DNA from 4 places in the Pseudomonas sp. TZ252 genome. Region 2 is predicted to be linked to each of the others. Evidence: predicted binding sites of a transcription regulator. Region 2 holds the regulator's gene; each other region holds the start of a gene.
What was found. The regulator FliA, encoded in region 2, starts transcription of late flagellar genes. The targets are predictions, from matches to a motif close to CTAAAGTTTNNNNNNNNNNNGCCGNTAA.
Positions count from the first base shown of each region.

Region 1 (4,787 bases), 200 kb from region 2:
GCGAGGGCATCACCGCCACCGACCTGGTGCTGACCGTCACGCAGATGCTGCGCAAGAAGGGCGTGGTGGGGAAATTCGTCGAGTTCTACGGCGACGGCCTGGCCGACCTGCCCCTGGCGGACCGCGCCACCATCGCCAACATGGCCCCGGAATACGGCGCCACCTGCGGCTTCTTCCCGGTGGACGAGATCACCCTCGGCTACCTGCGCCTGTCCGGACGTCCGGAAAGCACGGTCAAGCTGGTCGAGGCCTACAGCAAGGAACAGGGCCTGTGGCGCGAGAAGGGCCACGAGCCGGTGTTCACCGACACCCTGCACCTGGACATGGGCGAAGTCGAGGCCAGCCTGGCCGGACCGAAGCGCCCGCAGGACCGCGTGGCCCTGCAGAACGTCGCCAGCGCCTTCAACGAGTTCCTCGGCCTGCAGTTGCATCCCTCCAGCACCGAAGAAGGCCGCCTGCTCAGCGAGGGCGGCGGCGGCACCGCGGTCGGCGCCAACGCCGCCTTCGGCGAGATCGACTACCAGCACGACGGCCAGACCCACCGCCTGAAGAACGGCGCGGTGGTGATCGCCGCCATCACCTCCTGCACCAACACCTCCAACCCCAGCGTGATGATGGCCGCCGGCCTGCTGGCGAAGAAGGCGGTGGAAAAAGGCCTGCAACGCAAGCCCTGGGTGAAGAGTTCGCTGGCGCCGGGCTCCAAGGTGGTCACCGACTACTTCAAGGCCGCCGGCCTGACCCGCTACCTCGACGAACTCGGCTTCGACCTGGTCGGCTACGGCTGCACCACCTGCATCGGCAACTCCGGCCCGCTGCTGGAGCCGATCGAGAAAGCCATCCAGCAGGCCGACCTGACCGTCGCCTCGGTACTCTCCGGCAACCGCAACTTCGAAGGCCGCGTGCACCCGTTGGTGAAGACCAACTGGCTGGCCTCGCCGCCGCTGGTGGTGGCCTACGCCCTGGCCGGCAGCGTGCGGATCAACCTCAGCGAGGAACCGCTGGGCACCGGCAAGGACGGCCAGCCGGTCTACCTGAAGGACATCTGGCCGAGCCAGAAGGAAATCGCCGAGGCGATCCAGAAGGTCGACACCGAGATGTTCCACAAGGAGTACGCCGAGGTCTTCGCCGGCGACGAGAAATGGCAGGCGATCCAGGTGCCGCAGTCGGACACCTACGAGTGGCAGGCCGACTCCACCTACATCCAGCATCCACCCTTCTTCGAACACATCGCCGAGGCGCCGCCGGCCATCGCCGACGTCGAGCAGGCGCGGGTGCTGGCGGTGCTGGGCGACTCGGTGACCACCGACCACATCTCCCCTGCCGGCAACATCAAGGCCGACAGCCCGGCCGGCCGCTACCTGCGCGAGCACGGCGTGGAACCGAAGGACTTCAACTCCTACGGCTCCCGTCGCGGCAACCATGAGGTGATGATGCGCGGCACCTTCGCCAACATCCGCATCAAGAACGAGATGCTCGGCGGCGAGGAAGGCGGCAATACCCTGTACGTGCCCAGCGGCGAGAAACTGGCGATCTACGACGCGGCCATGCGTTACCAGGAGGACGGCACCCCGCTGGTGATCGTCGCCGGCAAGGAATACGGCACCGGCTCGTCGCGCGACTGGGCGGCCAAGGGTACCAACCTGCTGGGCGTGAAGGCGGTGATCGCGGAGAGCTTCGAGCGCATCCACCGCTCCAACCTGGTCGGCATGGGCGTGCTGCCGTTGCAGTTCGAGAACGGCCAGGACCGCAAGAGCCTGAAGCTGACCGGCAAGGAGGTGCTGAACATCCGCGGCCTCGGCGGCGAACTCAAGCCGCACATGCCGCTCAGCGTGGAAGTGACCCGCGAGGACGGCAGCCAGGACAGCTTCAAGGTCCTCTGCCGCATCGACACCCTCAACGAGGTCGAGTACTTCAAGGCCGGCGGCATCCTCCACTACGTGCTGCGCAGCATGCTCTGAGGCAGCGGCGGTACGCGCGGAGGGGTGGCTTCGGCCACCCCTTTTTCATTCCGGCGCCCGGGGCCGCGAGCGCTTCGCAGGGCGAACGACGCCCCGGCGTCATCCGCCGATACCCCGCAGGACCGGCGGATGGCCGCCTCGCGCTTATCCGCCAGGCCCCTCCCCAGCCCATGCGCGCCGCCGGGAACGACACGAAACCGTAACGCATTGACCTCCATCAGCGAATCCGCCATCTATCCGACCACGTGGTCGGTTCTCATGCTTTGGGTCAATAGCTATCTGTTTTTCCTCGTGAAAGCATTCACAAATCCCTCATGTGAAAGGCGTTTTCGCCGATGTAGAGGTAAATGCTTCACTTGTTTTGGAAGGCCCATGCGCAACAATCAGCCCATCACCCAGCACGAGCGCGTCTATCCGGCGGAACAACGCCTGATCACCACCACCAATCTCAAAGGCATCATCACCTACTGCAACGAAGCCTTCATCGACATCAGCGGCTTCAGCCGCGAGGAGCTGATGTCCGCGCCGCACAACCTGATCCGTCACCCCGACGTCCCGCCGGCGGTGTTCGCCCACATGTGGACCACCCTCAAAGCCGGCCGCCCGTGGATGGGGATCGTCAAGAACCGCTGCAAGAACGGCGACCACTACTGGGTCAGCGCCTATGTCACGCCGATCTACGACCAGGGCGCGGTGGTCGGCTACGAGTCGGTGCGGGTCAAGCCGACCGCCGAACAGATCCAGCGCGCCGAGGCCCTCTACCGTCGCCTCGGCGCCGGCAAGCCGGCGATCCCCCGGCGCGACCGCTGGCTGCCGGTACTGCTCGACTGGCTGCCGTTCATCCTGATCAGCCAGATCGGCTTCCTCATCGGTATCTGGCTGAACTCCTGGTGGGGCTTCATCCTCGCCGGCCTGCTCGCCGTTCCGCTCGGCCTGGCCGGACTGCGCTGGCAGAAGCGCGGGCTGAAGCGCCTGATGCGGCTCGCCGAACAGACCACCTCCGACCCGCTGATCGCGCAGATGTACACCGACAGCCGCGGCGACCAGGCGCGCCTGGAAATGGCCATCCTCAGCCAGGACGCGCGCCTGAAGACCTGCCTGACGCGCCTGCAGGACACCGCCGAATACCTCACCGAACAGGCGCGCCAGGCCGACACCCTGGCCCACCACAGCTCCGCCGGTCTGGAACAGCAGCGCGCAGAGACCGAACAGGTGGCCACCGCGGTCAACGAGATGGCCGCCACCACCCAGGAAGTGGCGAACAATGTCCAGTTGACCGCCGACGCCACACAGAAGGCCAACGAACTGACCTCGCGCGGCCGCGACATCGCCGCGGAGACGCGCAACGCCATCCAGCGCCTGTCGGAGTCGGTGGGCGAGACCGGGGCCGCGGTGAGTCGCCTGGCCCAGGACAGCAACGAGATCGGCGGCGTGGTCGATGTGATCAAGGGCATCGCCGACCAGACCAACCTGCTCGCCCTCAACGCCGCCATCGAGGCGGCGCGGGCCGGCGACCAGGGACGCGGCTTCGCCGTGGTGGCCGACGAAGTGCGCTCGCTGGCGCAACGCACCGCGGCCTCCACCGAGCAGATCCACCACCTGATCGCCAAGTTGCAGAACACCGCCAACGATGCGGTACATACCATGGAGAGCGGCCTGCAGCAGGCCGAAGCCGGGGTCCAGCGGGTGCTGGAAGCCGACAGCGCGCTGGTCGGCATCAGCGAGGCGGTCAGCAACATCACCGAGATGACCACCCAGATCGCCGCCGCCGCGGAGGAACAGAGCGCGGTGGCCGAGGAAATCAACCGCAACATCAGCACCATCGCCGCCCTGGCCGAGCAGACCTCCGACGAGGCGCTGCGCACGGCGAAACTGAGCGAGGAACTGACCACCACCGCGCAGAGCCAGTATTCCCTGGTCGAGCGCTTCAACCGCTGAGATCAGGCCGCGGGGAGGAAGCTCCCCGCACCTGCCGTCACTTGAAGTCCCATTGCATCTGCGCCGGGATGCTTACCGCGCTTGACGACTGCACGCAGACGTCGAGGTAGTCGGTGAAGCGCGGCGGCGCGGAGATCCCCTCCTCCAGCAGACGGCTGTTGTCGAACAGGTAGTTGAGGTCGGCAAAGCCGCTGTACAAGCGCAACGCGCGCAGGACCAGACGCGGATTGGCCGGGCCGATGCGCGACTCGAAGCTCTTCGCCAGTTCCTTGAGGTCGTCCACCTCCACCTTGCGGTAGCGCTCGCCTACCGGCGCCGCCCCGTTGGCGCGGGCGAAGGCCTCGTCGATCTCGCCGAAGGTGCAGGCCGCGCGATGGCCGGCGGAGATATGATAGAGGCTGTGCCCCAGGCACGGCTTCAGCGCCAGGCCGATCAGCGCCTCGGCGCAGTAGTCGACCGGAATCACGTCGATCTGCTCGTCCAGGCCGCAGGTGAAGCTTTCCAGGGCGAAGCCCATGCGGAAGACCCAGAAGATGCTGCCGGAGGCCTGGCAGCCAAGGGTACGGTGGCCCACCACGATGGATGGCCGCGCCACCACCAGGGGCAGGCCCGGCAGTTCCTCGCGCATGCGCCGCTCGATTTCCGCCTTGGACGCGGTGTAGTCCACCAGTTGCTGCTCCGCCGCCGGGAATTCCCAGGACTCGCTGATCGGCGACTCTCGCTGCGGTCCGCAGCACATCGCGGTACCGACGTGGAGGAAACGCTTCAGTCGCTTCGAACGGCTCAGCACGTCGGCGAAGGCGAAAGTGCCGTCGACGTTGACCGGCCAGATGGTCGGGTTCTTCGAGAACGACGCCACGGCGGCGCAATTGATCACCCGCTCCACCTGCA
Region 1 is NZ_CM148566.1:6,296,497-6,301,283, forward strand. Features, by position in the region: gene acnA (aconitate hydratase AcnA) at 1-1,958, shown strand, start outside; gene ACYAF3_RS29085 (methyl-accepting chemotaxis protein) at 2,331-3,896, shown strand; gene cprA (cationic peptide resistance protein CprA) at 3,934-4,787, opposite strand, start outside.
Region 1: a site for FliA is predicted at 2,270-2,297, ahead of ACYAF3_RS29085 (methyl-accepting chemotaxis protein). Genes of this name have one in related genera too.

Region 2 (4,787 bases):
GCGCGGATCGCAGAGGCGCGCGCCGAGTTGACGGCGCGTCCGGCGGAAACCCAGCGCAAGGACCGTCAATTGTTCGCCGAGGAGAAGCCGGCGCGTCCGTCCCTGGCCGAGTCCATGACGGCGGCGCAGGCCAAGCCCCAGGCGGGCGGCCAGACCCTCGAGGCAATGCGTTTCGAACTGAACGGCCTGCGCGAGCTGATCGAGGTACAACTGGGTTCCATCGCCTGGGGCCAGTTGCAGCACCAGCGTCCGCAGCAGGCCAATCTCTGGCGGCGCCTGCAGCGCATGGGCTTGCCGGCGGAGCTGAGCAAGCCGTTGCTGGAGCGGGTCGCCGCGGTGGGCGATACGCGCCAGGCCTGGCGCATGCTGTTGGCGCACCTGTCGCGTGCCGTGCAGACCCCCGAGCAGGACCCGCTCGACGCGGGCGGCGTACTGGCCCTGGTCGGCCCGGCAGGTGCCGGCAAGACCACCACCCTGGCGAAGATGGCCGCGCGCTACGTCCTCAAGTACGGCGCCCAGAGCCTGGCGCTGGTGAGCATGGACAGCTACCGGATCGGCGCCCAGGAGCAGATCAAGACCCTCGGTCGGATCCTCAACGTACCGGTGACCCTGGTCGATCCCGGCCAGTCGCTGATCCAGGCCCTGGCGCCGCTGGCGCGCAAGCGCATGGTGCTGATCGATACCGCCGGCCTGCCGGCCAGCGACCCGGCATTGCGCATGCAGCTCGAGGCACTGGCGTCGCCGAGCCTGAACGTGAAGAATTACCTGGTGATGGCCACCACCAGCCAGAGCCAGGTGCTCAAGTCGGCCTACCAGACCTATCGGCACTGCGGGCTGGCGGGCTGCATCCTGACTAAGCTGGACGAGGCGGGCAGCCTCGGTGAATCGATGGCGCTGGCTATCGCCCAGCGTCTCCCGGTAGCCTATCTGGCGGATGGGCCGCGGATTCCGGACGACCTGCAGGTGGCGCGCAGTCACCAACTGGTCAGCCGGGCGGTGAGCCTGCAGGCACCGGAAGAGCCCAGCGAGGACGCCATGGCCGAGATGTTCGCCGGGCTCTACCAGCAACCGGCGCGGCGTGCCGGCTGAGGATGTGGGAAGAACCGCGCGTGGCGCGGGTGACGGAAGCGAAGGTGGCTTCCGCCGGGCCGGGAGCGATGGCGCATCGTTCCCGCCAATACCGGAGAGCGCTGGAAGGGGCGTTCCGGGAAGACGACAACACAAGGTATGAAGCAGATGGGTAGCATGCATCCCGTACAGGTGATCGCAGTAACTGGCGGCAAGGGCGGCGTCGGCAAGACCAATGTGTCGGTGAACCTGGCACTGGCTCTGGCCGATCTCGGCCGTCGCGTCATGCTGCTGGATGCCGACCTCGGCCTGGCCAACGTCGACGTCCTGCTGGGACTCACGCCCAAGCGCACCCTGGCCGACGTGATCGAGGGACGCTGCGAACTGCGCGATGTCCTCCTCCTCGGTCCCGGTGGCGTGCGCATCGTTCCCGCGGCCTCCGGCACGCAGAGCATGGTGCACCTCTCGCCGATGCAGCATGCGGGGCTGATCCAGGCGTTCAGCGATATCAGCGACAACCTCGATGTCCTGGTCGTCGACACTGCCGCCGGGATCGGCGATTCGGTGGTCAGTTTCGTCCGCGCCGCGCAGGAGGTGCTGCTGGTCGTCTGCGACGAGCCGACCTCGATCACCGATGCCTACGCCCTGATCAAACTGCTCAACCGCGACCACGGCATGACCCGCTTCCGGGTCCTGGCCAACATGGCCCACAGCCCGCAGGAAGGACGCAACCTGTTCGCCAAACTGACCAAGGTCACTGACCGTTTCCTCGACGTCGCACTACAGTATGTAGGTGTCATCCCTTACGACGAGTCGGTACGCAAGGCCGTGCAGAAACAGCGAGCCGTATACGAGGCATTCCCCCGCTCGAAGGCGTCCCTGGCCTTCAAGGCGGTCGCGCAGAAGGTCGATAGCTGGCCGCTGCCGGCCAACCCGCGCGGGCACCTGGAGTTCTTCGTCGAACGACTGGTCCAACACCCCGCGACAGGTTCGGCCGTATGACAGCGGCCTCTGGAGTGCGTATGTATAGCAAGGCGCAAGCGCAGAACTCCCAGGAGCAACTGATCCAGCGTTACGCACCACTGGTCAAGCGCATCGCCTATCACCTGCTCGGCCGCCTGCCGGCCAGCGTGCAGGTGGAGGACCTGATGCAGGCCGGCATGATCGGCCTGCTCGAGGCCGCGAAGAAATACGACGCCGGCAAGGGCGCCAGCTTCGAGACCTATGCCGGCATCCGCATCCGCGGGGCCATGCTCGACGAGGTCCGCAAGGGCGACTGGGCGCCGCGTTCGGTGCACCGCAACACGCGCATGGTGACCGACGCGATCCGCGCGATCGAGGCGAGAACCGGACGCGACGCTAAAGATCACGAAGTTGCTGCCGAACTCCAATTGAGCCTCGAAGATTACTACGGCATCCTCAGCGACACGCAGGGCAGCCGCCTGTACAGCTTCGACGACCTGTTGCAGGACGGCGAACATGGATTGCCGGAAGACACCAGCCTCAGTCACAACGAACCGATCCACGGCCTGCTCGACGAACGTTTCCAGGCGGCCCTGGCGGATGCCATCGCCAAGTTGCCGGAGCGCGAGCGCCTGGTGCTGGCGTTGTATTACGACGAGGAACTCAACCTCAAGGAGATCGGCGAGGTACTGGGCGTCAGCGAATCGCGGGTCAGCCAGTTGCACAGCCAGTGCGCCGCGCGTTTGCGCGCGCGCCTGGCCGATTGGCGGTCGGCCTGAACCGGCCTCGACCGCAGCTTGTAACCGTTAACGCAAAAGAATGTGTGGCGCGTCCCCTGGGGCGCGCTCTGGTCTGTACGGAGGTTTACTTGGACAAGAACATGAAAATTCTCATCGTGGACGACTTTTCCACGATGAGACGCATCATCAAGAACCTCTTGCGGGACTTGGGCTTCACCAATACCGCCGAGGCCGACGACGGCACCACGGCGCTGCCGATGCTGCACAGCGGCAATTTCGACTTTCTCGTCACCGACTGGAACATGCCGGGCATGACCGGCATCGATCTGCTGCGCGCGGTTCGCGCCGACGAGCGCCTCAAGCATCTGCCGGTGCTGATGGTCACCGCCGAGGCCAAGCGCGACCAGATCATCGAAGCGGCCCAGGCCGGGGTCAACGGCTATGTGGTCAAACCCTTCACCGCTCAGGTCCTGAAGGAAAAGATCGAGAAGATTTTCGAGCGGGTCAACGGCTGAAGCCGGCCAAGAGGGTGTCATGGTGCTTGGTAACGATTCCACGGGCGACGAATTCGAATCGACCCTGAAAAAACATGCGCGCGAACTGGTGGACTGTCTCGAACGGGGGCACTTCCAGCAGGCGGTGCAATTGATCCAGGAGCTCAGCCAGGCCAGGGACCGTGGCCTCTACCAGGAAGTGGGCAAGCTGACCCGCGAACTGCACAACGCCATCGTCGATTTCCAGATCGACCCGCATTCCCCCCACGCGCAGGAAATGTCGCAGATCGCCGATGCCACCGATCGTCTTTCCTACGTGGTGGAAATGACCGAGAAGGCCGCCAACCGGACCATGGACCTGGTGGAGCAGAGCGCCCCGCTGGTCAACCAGTTGGGCGACGATTCGCGGGAGCTGCACCAGGAGTGGCAACGCTTCATGCGCCGGGAAATCGACGCTGACGGCTTCCGCGAGCTGGCCAAGCGCATCGAACAGTTCCTCGTGCGCAGCGGCGAGAACGCCGGCCAGTTGTCCTCGCAGCTCAATGACATCCTGCTGGCGCAGGATTACCAGGACCTGACCGGCCAGGTGATCAAGCGTGTCACCAAGCTGGTCACCGAGGTCGAGAGCAACCTCGTGAAGCTGGTCTGGATGGCCGGCCAGGTGGACCGTTACGCCGGGATCGAGCACGACCACGTGAGCATGCGCCACCAGGCCGCGCTGGAGCGTTCGGCCAAGGGCGAGGGGCCGCAGGTCGCCGCGGAAAAACGAGAGGATGTGGTGTCCGGGCAGGATGACGTGGACGATCTGCTGTCCAGCCTGGGTTTCTGACCCGCCCGGCTCAAGACTGCGGCATCGCTGCCGTTAAGTAAGCATTGAACGCTGGCATCCGCGGGCTGCTGGCACAGCCTTCGTCATGCCGGTGATCCCGGCGGGCGGGCTGAAGTCGGTCCGGAAAGCCGGGCCGGTATTTCCGGCAGGACAGCGGTCCTGCCGATCCTTTCGAGTAACACGTCTCTGGGAGCAGCCGAATGAGCTTCGACGCCGATGAAGAAATCCTCCAGGACTTCCTGGTTGAGGCCGGCGAGATTCTCGAGCAATTGTCCGAGCAACTGGTCGAGCTGGAGAGCCGGCCGGACGATATGGACCTGCTCAATGCCATTTTCCGTGGGTTCCATACGGTCAAGGGCGGTGCCGGCTTCCTCCAGCTGAACGCGCTGGTGGAATGCTGCCACATTGCGGAAAACGTCTTCGATATCCTGCGCAAGGGCGAGCGGCGCGTCAGCTCCGAACTGATGGATGTGGTGCTGCAGGCGCTGGATACGGTCAACGCGATGTTCGACCAGGTACGCGAGCAGTCCGAACCGACCCCGGCGACGCCCGAGCTGCTGGCGGCCCTTGCCCGCCTGGCCGAGCCCGAGGGCGCCGAGCCCGCGGAACCTGTGCAAGCGCCGCCGGCGGCCGTTCCGCCAGCCGAGCCTGCGGCGCCGCCGGAAGCGCCCGCGCAGAGTGCCTCCAGCGATA
Region 2 is NZ_CM148566.1:54,297-59,083, reverse strand. Features, by position in the region: gene flhF (flagellar biosynthesis protein FlhF) at 1-1,089, shown strand, start outside; gene fleN (flagellar synthesis regulator FleN) at 1,228-2,070, shown strand; gene fliA (RNA polymerase sigma factor FliA) at 2,067-2,810, shown strand; gene ACYAF3_RS00285 (chemotaxis response regulator CheY) at 2,912-3,286, shown strand; gene ACYAF3_RS00280 (protein phosphatase CheZ) at 3,306-4,094, shown strand; gene ACYAF3_RS00275 (chemotaxis protein CheA) at 4,295-4,787, shown strand, end outside.

Region 3 (4,787 bases), 1.7 Mb from region 2:
CCCGGGCGGCCCGTCGCGAGTCGCGTGCAGTGGAAGAGCTGGAGGGCGGCGACCTGGGACCGGAGCAGACCGGCCAGGTGATCGCTCATTTCGGGGTTCAGGTAGAGGTCGAGTCCGCCGACGGCCAGGTTTCCCGCTGTCACCTGCGCGCCAACCTGCCGGCACTGGTGACTGGCGACCAGGTGGTCTGGCGCGCCGGCAACCAGGGCATCGGCGTGATCGTCGCGCAATTGCCGCGCCGCTCCGAGCTGTGCCGCCCGGACATGCGCGGGCTGCTCAAGCCGGTGGCGGCCAACGTCGACCGCATCGTCATCGTCTTCGCCCCGCGTCCCGAACCGCACGCCAACCTGATCGACCGTTACCTGATCGCCGCCGAACATGCCGGCATCCAGCCGCTGCTGCTGCTGAACAAGGCCGATCTGGTCGACGAGAGCAATGCCGAAGGCATCGATGCGCTGCTGAATGTCTACCGCACCCTGGGTTACCCGCTGATCGAGGTGTCGGCCTTCAATGGCCTGGCGATGGACGAACTGCGCGGCGCGCTGGACGGTCACGTGAGCGTCTTCGTCGGGCAGTCCGGGGTGGGCAAGTCGTCGCTGGTGAATGCCTTGTTGCCAGGTGTCGACACACGTGTCGGCGACCTCTCCACGGTGACCGGCAAGGGCACCCATACCACCACCACCGCGCGACTGTTCCATTTTCCCGGCGGCGGCGACCTGATCGACTCGCCCGGCATCCGTGAGTTCGGCCTGGGGCACGTGTCGCGAGACGATGTCGAGGCCGGTTTCATCGAATTCCGCGACCTGCTCGGGCATTGCCGCTTCCGCGACTGCAAGCACGACCGTGAACCAGGTTGCGCCCTGCTCCAGGCCTTGGAGGACGGGCGCATTATGCCGCAACGCATGGCCAGCTACCGGCACATTCTGGCAAGCATGCCGGAAACGGACTACTGAACCTCAGTCGCCCTTGATCTGCTCCAGCTTCAGGCTGCCGCCGTCGTCGAACAGGTTGAGCTTCTTCTGCACCTCGTCCGCCGGTAGCGAAGGTTGCGCGCCCGCCGCCGGTGCCTCGGCAGCCGGCTTCGGCTGCTCGCCCGGGGCAGCCGCAGGGGCGCTGGCTTCGGGAGCGCCGGTCTCGCCTTCGATGGCCTTCTGCGCCTTGCGGGTCAGGACCACGATGTCGATCCGCCGGTTCACCGGGTTCAGCGGGTCCTTGTCGTCGAACAGGCGTGCCGAGGCATAGCCGACAACCTGGGCGATCTGCCCTTCCGGATAGCCGCCGGCGACCAGCGCACGGCGCGCGGCGTTGGCGCGATTGGCCGATAGCTCCCAGTTGCCGAAGTCGCCGTTGCCGGCATAGGGCTTGGCGTCGGTGTGGCCGCTGATGCTGATCTTGTTCGGCACCTGGCGGATGGTCTCGGCCATGGCCAGCAGGATGTCCTCGAAATACGGCTGCAGGCGCGCGCTGCCGAGGTCGAACATCGGCCGGTTGGCGGCGTCGACGATCTGGATGCGCAGGCCGTCGCGGGTGATCTCGAAGTGGATCTGGTCCTTGAAGTCCTTGAGCATCGGATTTTCGTCGACCTTGTTCTGCAACTCCTGCAGCAGCAGCGCCAGGCGCTCTCGCTCAACCTGCTCGGCGAGGTTCTCGGCCTGGTCGGCGTTGACCTGGTGGTCCTGCTCGGGGCTGATCCGGCTTTCGTTGGAGTCCGGCTGGGCCTGGACCTGCGGATTGAGGGTCTTGTCCGGCGCCGGCGTCGGCGTGCCGCCGAGGTCGATGACGTAGGGGCTGGCGCTTTCGCTGAAACCGATGGGGTCCTGGAAGTATCCGGAAATCGCCTTCTTCTGCTCCGGGGTGGCCGAAGACAGCAGCCAGAGCACCAGGAAGAACGCCATCATCGCCGTGGCGAAGTCGGCGAAGGCGATCTTCCACGAGCCGCCGTGGTGGCCGGCGGCATAGCGCTTGACGCGCTTGACGATGATCGGCTGGTTATTGTCCATCTATCGACAGTGCCTCCACTCAGCGGCCACGCACGGCCTGCTCGAGCTCGGCGAAGGTCGGCCGATGGGCGGGCAGCAGCACCTTGCGGCCGAACTCGACGGCCAGCGAAGGCGGCATGCCGGAAGCGGAAGCGACCAGGCAGGCCTTGATCGCCTCGAACAGGTTCAACTCTTCCTTGGCATCGTGCTCCAGCGCGACGGCCAGCGGGCCGACGAAGCCGTAGGCGGCGAGAATCCCGAGGAAGGTACCCACCAGGGCGGCGGCGACGTGGTGGCCGATCTCCGCCTGGCTGCCTTCGCCAAGCAACGCCATGGTGATGACAATGCCGAGTACCGCGGCGACGATACCGAAGCCCGGCAGGGCGTCGGCGACCTTGGTCACCGCGTGGGACGGATGCTCCAGGTCCTCCTTGAGACTGGACAGCTCCATGTCGAACAGGCCTTCCAGCTCGTGCGGCGCCATGTTGCCGGAGGACATGATGCGCAGGTAGTCACAGACATAGGCGGTCATCCGCTCGTCCTTCAGCACGCCGGGGTACTTGCTGAAGATGGGACTGGCCGCGGGGTCCTCGATGTCCGCCTCGATCGCCATCATCCCTTCGCGCCGGCTCTTGTTGAGGATCTCGTAGAGCATGCCCAGCACCTCGAGGTAGTAGGTCTGGGTAAAGCGGTTGCTGAACATCTTCGGCGCTTTCTTCAGCACCACCATGAACGTGCTGCCCGGGTTGGACTGGAGGAACGCCCCCAGTGCCGCGCCACCGATGATCAGGACCTCGAAGGGCTGGATGATGGCGCCGATCTTGCCGCCGGAGAGCAGGAAGCCCCCGAGGACACTGGCGAAAACGACGATGATGCCGATGATTTTTGACATGAGGACCGGACGTGCGAAATGAACAGGATAAGGAGGGGGACTGCTAGGCTCCCTCTTGTTATCGGTTGCTAGCCGCAAGACTATAGTCCGAATACTCGAAAAGCCAGTTCGCCGCCTCGCCGACACCGAGCCCGACACCCATGACAGACCGCCTCGCCGCCTGGCTCGAAGAGCTCGACCGGCAACCCCTGCCGATCCCCGCCAGCCACTATGCCGGCCTGCACGCCGCGCTGAGCGACAGCCGTCGCTCGCTGCGCGAGATCGCCGACCAGTTGCAGGGCAGCCCGACACTGGCTTTGTCCATCCTGCGCGAGGCCAATCGCGCCGAGAGCGCCCGCGACAACCCCGCGGAAAGCCTGGAGGTGGCCCTCAGCCGCCTCGGCCTGGCGCGCGCGAGCCAACTTCTGAAGACCCTGCCGAGCATCCAGGATGCGGAGATGCCCAGGGTCCTCGGGCAGATGCTGCTGATCAGCCAGCACGCCATGCAGCAGGCCAGCGGCCTGTTCGGCGCGCGCCTGGCCAGGCTCTGGCAGGAAATCCACTGGGGCAGCCTGCTGACCATGGCTCCGGTCTGGGCGCTGGCCAACGCCCGCCCGCAGCTGCTGGAGCAATGGCAGCAACGCGTGCTGGTACAGGGCGAACCGACCCTGCGAGTGGAGCGCGAACTGCTCGGCATGCGCCTGCTGCCGATCTGCCTGGCGCTGGCCGAACGCTGGCGGCTACCGCAGTGGGTCATCCAGGGCTATCGCCTGCTCGCCTGCGACCGTCGCCTGCTGGTTCGAGCCCTGCGTATCGCCCGCGACCATCAGTCGCCCCTGCTCCAGCAACAGCAACTCGATGCCCAGCCCGATCTCGCCCGCTGGCTGACCCAGCCGGCCAACTGCACTCTCCTCGCCAATGGCCTGGCCATCGCCGCGCACCAGAGCTGGGACGGGCCGCACATGCTGCGCTGGCAGCGCCTGACCGGCCTGTACCTGGGCCAGCCGCTGACCGAAGTCCAGCAGCAGGTGCACATGCTCGCCGCGCAAAGCGCGCGCCTGCACGCCCGGCCGCCGCTGTGGCATCCGGCGGTGGCCTTGATCTGGCCCTGGCAGGCCAGCCGCTGGCGTGCCGAAGCGGCACCCCCGCCGCCGCCCTCGGCGGAAGCCCTGGCCGAGTGGCGGCAGCATTGCGCCGAGTTGCTCCGCGAGCCCAGCCCGTTCAGCAACGTGGTGCAGCTCACCGCCTGTGCCCGCGATGCGCTGCGCGCCTGCGGCCTGCAAAGGATGCTGCTGCTGGTGGCCGATCGCACCCAGGTACACGTGCTGGCGCAGCAGAGCGCCGGACTCGAGCCGGGCCAGGAGAAATTGCAACTGGAGATTGCCGGCAGCCCGCTGCTGAAGAAACTGTTCCAGCAACCCGCCCTGCTGCGCATCGGCCCGAACAACCAGGACCAGTTGCTGCCGGCCCTCGGCGAACCCTTGCGCCAACTGTTCCCCGGGCCTCACCTGCTGCTGCGCTCGCTGGGCAACGGCTCGCGGGTGGTGATGCTGGTCCTGGCCGACCTCGGCGGCCAGCCGTTCAGCGACCTGCATGCCCAGGCCTTCGCCAAGACCGCCCAGTGCACCGAGCGCGCGATCCAGCAGTTCGGCCGCCAGCGCCGCACGGAATGAGGGACATGCCCGGCACACTGGTCGGGCGCGCTTTCCGTTAAACTGCTGCCCTTCTTCAACCCGGGGGTACTCGCATGTCCGTTTTCTCCGACCTGCCATTGGTGATCGAGCCCAGCGACCTCGCGCCGCGCCTGGGCGCGCCCGAGCTGATCCTGGTCGACCTGACCAGTGCCGCCCGCTACGCCGAAGGGCATATCCCCGGCGCGCGTTTCGTCGACCCCAAACGCACCCAGTGGGGACAACCCCCGGCACCCGGCCTGCTAC
Region 3 is NZ_CM148566.1:1,741,247-1,746,033, forward strand. Features, by position in the region: gene rsgA (small ribosomal subunit biogenesis GTPase RsgA) at 1-953, shown strand, start outside; gene motB (flagellar motor protein MotB) at 957-2,000, opposite strand; gene motA (flagellar motor stator protein MotA) at 2,020-2,871, opposite strand; gene ACYAF3_RS08105 (HDOD domain-containing protein) at 3,012-4,523, shown strand; gene rhdA (thiosulfate sulfurtransferase) at 4,598-4,787, shown strand, end outside.
Region 3: a site for FliA is predicted at 2,930-2,957, ahead of motA (flagellar motor stator protein MotA). Genes of this name have one in related genera too.

Region 4 (4,787 bases), 1.3 Mb from region 2:
TGCATGGGAACGGCTACAGTTCAGGCAGGCACCGGATGCCTGCCCCACCACTCGCCCTCGAGAGCCGGAGATGCCCTCACACGACCTGAAACGACTCGCCCGCCATCACATCGAGCTGTCCTGGAACAAGGGCCGCATGGCGTTGGTGGAGCAGTTGCACAGCAAGGATTTCCTCTACAAAAGCTCGTTCATCGGCCGTCCCCTGGATACCGCCGGCTATATCCGCCTGCTGCAGGACATCCGCACGGCGATGCCGGACCTGGAGGTCGTGGTCGAAGACTGCATCGGCGAGGAACGCAAGGTGTTCACCTGGAGCACGCTGATCGGCACCATCGTCCGGCCGACCCTGGGCTATCCGGCCAGCGACAAGGTGCTGAGCATTTCCGCGATGGGCTTCTGGGTGTTCAACCCGCAGGGCCAGTTGCAGGAGCTGTGCACCATGTTCGACATGGAGAGCTTTCGCGCCCAGCTGGGACTGCAGACCCGACCCTTCGCGGAAAAAGCGCTGCCCTAGCCAACCGTCCTAGGCATTGAAATAGCCGTTGTCGCGGAACCAGTCGATGGCGCGCAGCAGGGTGTCGTCGAGGGCGGTGGTGGAGAAGAAGCCGAGTTCCTCGCGGGCCTTGCGTCCATCGAGGAACTGCCCGCCAGCCATCACCTCGATGGCGGTTTCGTCGAGCAGCGGCAACTGGCCGCTGACCCGGTAGCGCAAGCGGCCCAGGGTGGCCAGCGCGCGAGCCATGGCCATCGACATCGGCTGCGGCGCAGGCTGGCCGAGCAGCTCGGCGATGCGCCGGGTCAGGTCGGCCATTTCCAGGTTGTGCCCGGTCAGCAGGTAGCGCTCGCCGATACGCCCGCGCTCAAGGGCCATCAGCAGTCCGCGCCCGGCTTCGGCGGCATCGATGACGTTACGCTGGCCGGCGACGTAGTGGGTCATCTCGCCATTGCCGATGGCGGTGATCACGCGCCCGGTAGTCGGGCCGATGTCCAGTTCGCCGAGTACCATGCCGGGAATCCCGATCACCACCGGCAGGCCGTTGCGCGCCTGCTCCCGGGCCTGCTCGTCGAGCGCCCATTTGCACAGCACGTAGGAACTCTTGCCGCTCGGCAGGCTGTCGTAGAACAACCCCTCGTGGCCCGGTAGTCCCTGGGGATGGCGGGGCATGGCATATGCCGAACCGACATAGAGGATGCGCGGCACCCTGGCCTGCAGGCAGGCGGCATAGAACGGGTTGGTCTGGCCCAGCGCGCTGGCCACTTCCTCCTGCCAGCGGCGCGGCCGCGAAGGATAGTAGCCGGCGCTGAAGATCACCCCGTCGAGGCCGCGCAGGGCGCGTTCCAGGCCGGCGTGGTCGAGCATCTCGGCGACCCGGCACTCGGGCTCCAGATAGGCGAGACGCTGGATCTGCGAAGAAGGACGGTGGATCAGCACCAGATCGTGACCGGCGGCCCTGATGGCGCGCGCGGCGTGATGTCCCAGCAGGCCGGTGGCTCCGAGTACGGCGTATTTCACATGAGCTCCAGGGCGTGAGAGTGGCTGTTCGTCCACGGGTCCCGCAAGCGGGTCGGCCAGCAGTCTAGGCCGAACACCGGCGAGATACCAAACAGCAGGTTACGGAAATACACAACAGGCGTTTCCGATGGTAAGCCTGTCGGCGCGCCGGCCGCCCCCCGCGACCGCGCGCCCTGGCCTCACTTGCCGCGCCTGGCCTGCTGGTACAGCGGCATCACCTTGGGAATCGCGGCCTGGAGATTGGCCATCCGCGAACTGTCGGAGGGGTGGGTGCTGGTGAACTCGGGCTGGCTGGCGCCGCCGCTGGCCCTGCCCATCTTCTGCCAGAGGGTGATCGCCGCTTCCGGGTTGTAGCCGGCGCGGGCGGCCAGCTCGAGACCGATCAGGTCGGCTTCGTTCTCGTTGGCACGACTGTTGGGCAGGGTCATCAGGTAGTCGACGCCGGTATTGGCCAGTTGCAGGCTTTCCTGGCCGAGGCCGGCCAGGGCGCCGATCTGGCTGGCCACCTGCACGCCGTAGGCCTTGGACATGGCCTCGCGCCCATGCTCGCGCAGGGCGTGGGCGATCTCGTGGCCCATCACCGCGGCTATCTCGTCGTCGGTGAGCTTCAGCTTGTCGATCAGCCCGGTGTAGAAAATGATCTTGCCGCCGGGACCGCAGTTGGCGTTGAGCTCGTCGCTCTTCACCACATTGACTTCCCAGTTCCAGCCGGTGGCGTCCGGGCGGAAGGCGGCGGTCTGCGGGATCAGCCGCTGGGCGATCGCCTTGACTCGCCGCGCGTCGGCGCTGCTGGTATCGAGCACGCCGGCGCTTTTCGCCTCGCCGAGAGTCTTCTGGTACGACTGTGCGTACATCTGGTCGACTTCCTGGCTGGACAACATGCTGAACATGTATTGCTTGCGGTCGACGCCGACGGCGCCGCCACTGGTGGTGTTCACTGCCTGGCAACCGGCGAGCAGCAGCGCGCCGGCGAGGGTGGCGAATCGGAAGGGATGAGCCATGGTCCTTTGTTCTCCTCTGAAGGCCGAGCGCATGGTAGGCCGCGCCTCGAACGCCGGCAACAGCCGTTGGCGAGGAAATCTCCGACGGCCGATTAAGGATTTGCCGTCCTCCTGCCGATAAGCTCCTCAGAGACAATTCCAACAAGGGTCAGAAGTCCCATCATGAAGCTCAAGTCGATCCAGTTTTCTGTCGCCGCCCTCGCCGGCGCCAGCGTTCTAAGCGTCGTCGTGGTGCTGGTGCTGTACGCCCTGTTCGCCGGCGCGCGAACGCAGGAGCTGGTGCAGCAACGCACCCAGGGCCTGTTGGAGAAGGTCATCAACGAGCGCCTGGTGGCCCTGGCCCGCGCCCAGGTCAGCCAGATCCAGCGCGAGCTGGAGTATCCGCTGACGGTGGTCCACGGCCTGGCCAACAGCACCCGCCTGCTCGGCGAGCCGGGCGCCGACGGCATGCCGCAGCTGAACGCCAGCCGCGACGAAATCTCCGCGCTGCTGCGCAGCACCGTGCAGAACAACCCCAAGCTGCTCGACACCTTCATGGCCTGGGAACCCAATGCCTTCGATACCGATGCCGCCTTCGCCGGGCAACCCGGCAAGGGCTACGGCCCGGACGGCCGCTACCTGCCCTGGTGGTATCGCGGCGCCGACGGCAAGCCGATCGTGGAGGCCATGGCCGACAGCATCGATAGCGAAAAGCTGCTGCCCACCGGGGTGCGCGAGAACGAGTTCTATGCCTGTCCGAAAGAGAACAAGCGTCCCTGCATCATCGACCCGGCCCCTTACGAAATGGGCGGCAAGACCGTGATGATGTCGTCCTTCAACGTGCCGATCATGGTCGGTGACCAGTTCCGCGGCGCAGTCGGTGCCGACCTCTCGCTGGCCTTCATCCAGGACCTGCTCAAGCGCGCCGACCAGCAGCTCTACGATGGCGCCGGGGAAATGGCGCTGATCGCCAGCAACGGCCGCCTGGTGGCCTACACCCGCGACGACAGCAAGCTCGGCGAGCCCGCCGGCAGCGTCCTCGACGGCAACGAAGTGGACAACCTGAAGAACCTCACGGTCGACCAGCCGCTCTACGACATCGACGCCGAGCACGGCCACATCGAGCTGTTCCTGCCTTTCACCATCGCCGACAGCGGCGTGCGCTGGACCCTCATGCTGCAGATTCCCCAGGCGGCGGTATTCGGCGAACTGCAGCAACTCCAGGGCGAGCTGAGCGACCAGCGCCAGCAGGATATCCTCGGCATGAGCCTGGCCGGCCTGGTGGTAGCGGCCCTCGGCCTGCTGGTGGTCTGGCTGGTCGGCTACGGCATCGCCCGGCCGCTGCGCCAATTGGTCGGCATGCTCGACGACATCGCCCAGGGCGAAGGCGACCTCACCCGCCGCCTGAGCAGCGAGCGCGCCGACGAGCTGGGCTCCATCGCCAAGGGCTTCAATACCTTCCTTGGCAAACTGCAGAACATGATCGGCCAGGTGGTGCAATCGGTGCAGAAGGTCAGCGACTCCTCGGAGCACACCGCCGACATCGCCATCCGCACCAACCAGGGCGTGCAGCAGCAACTGGCGGAGATCGAACTGGTGGCCACCGCGGTCCACGAGATGACCGCCACCGCCCAGGACGTGGCGCGCAACGCCACCCACGCCGCCGAGGCAGCCAACCACGCGGACCAGGCCGCGCACCAGGGCAAGCAGATCGTCGAAAGCAGCTCGGCGGCGATCCAGGCCCTGGCCAGCGAGATTGGCCGCGCGGTCGGAGTGGTGCAGAACCTGGCCAAGGACAGCGAAAACATCAACGCGATCCTGGTGGCGATCCGCGGTATCGCCGAGCAGACCAACCTGCTCGCCCTCAACGCCGCCATCGAGGCCGCCCGCGCCGGCGAGCAGGGTCGCGGTTTCGCGGTGGTGGCCGACGAGGTACGCAACCTGGCGCAGAAGACCCAGCAGGCCACCGAAGAAATCCAGAGCATGATCCAGCAGTTGCAGCAGGGCACCCGCGACGTGGTGAAGGTCATGCAGGACAGCCAGGAGCGCACCGACGACAGCGTGCGCCATGCGCGCCAGGCGGCCGAGGCGCTGGAATCGATCACCCAGGCGGTATCGGTGATCAACGACATGAACACCCAGATCGCCAGCGCCGCCGAGGAGCAGAGCGCGGTGGCCGAGGACATCAACCGCAACGTCGCCAACATCGGCCAGGTCGCCAACCAGGTGGCCGGCGGCGCCGACGAGGCCTCGCAGGCCAGCGCCGAGCTGACCCGCCTGGCCGAGCAGCAGCG
Region 4 is NZ_CM148566.1:1,383,059-1,387,845, forward strand. Features, by position in the region: gene ACYAF3_RS06370 (nuclear transport factor 2 family protein) at 71-514, shown strand; gene ACYAF3_RS06375 (NAD-dependent epimerase/dehydratase family protein) at 524-1,549, opposite strand; gene ACYAF3_RS06380 (M48 family metallopeptidase) at 1,693-2,514, opposite strand; gene ACYAF3_RS06385 (methyl-accepting chemotaxis protein) at 2,677-4,787, shown strand, end outside.
Region 4: a site for FliA is predicted at 2,608-2,635, ahead of ACYAF3_RS06385 (methyl-accepting chemotaxis protein). Genes of this name have one in related genera too.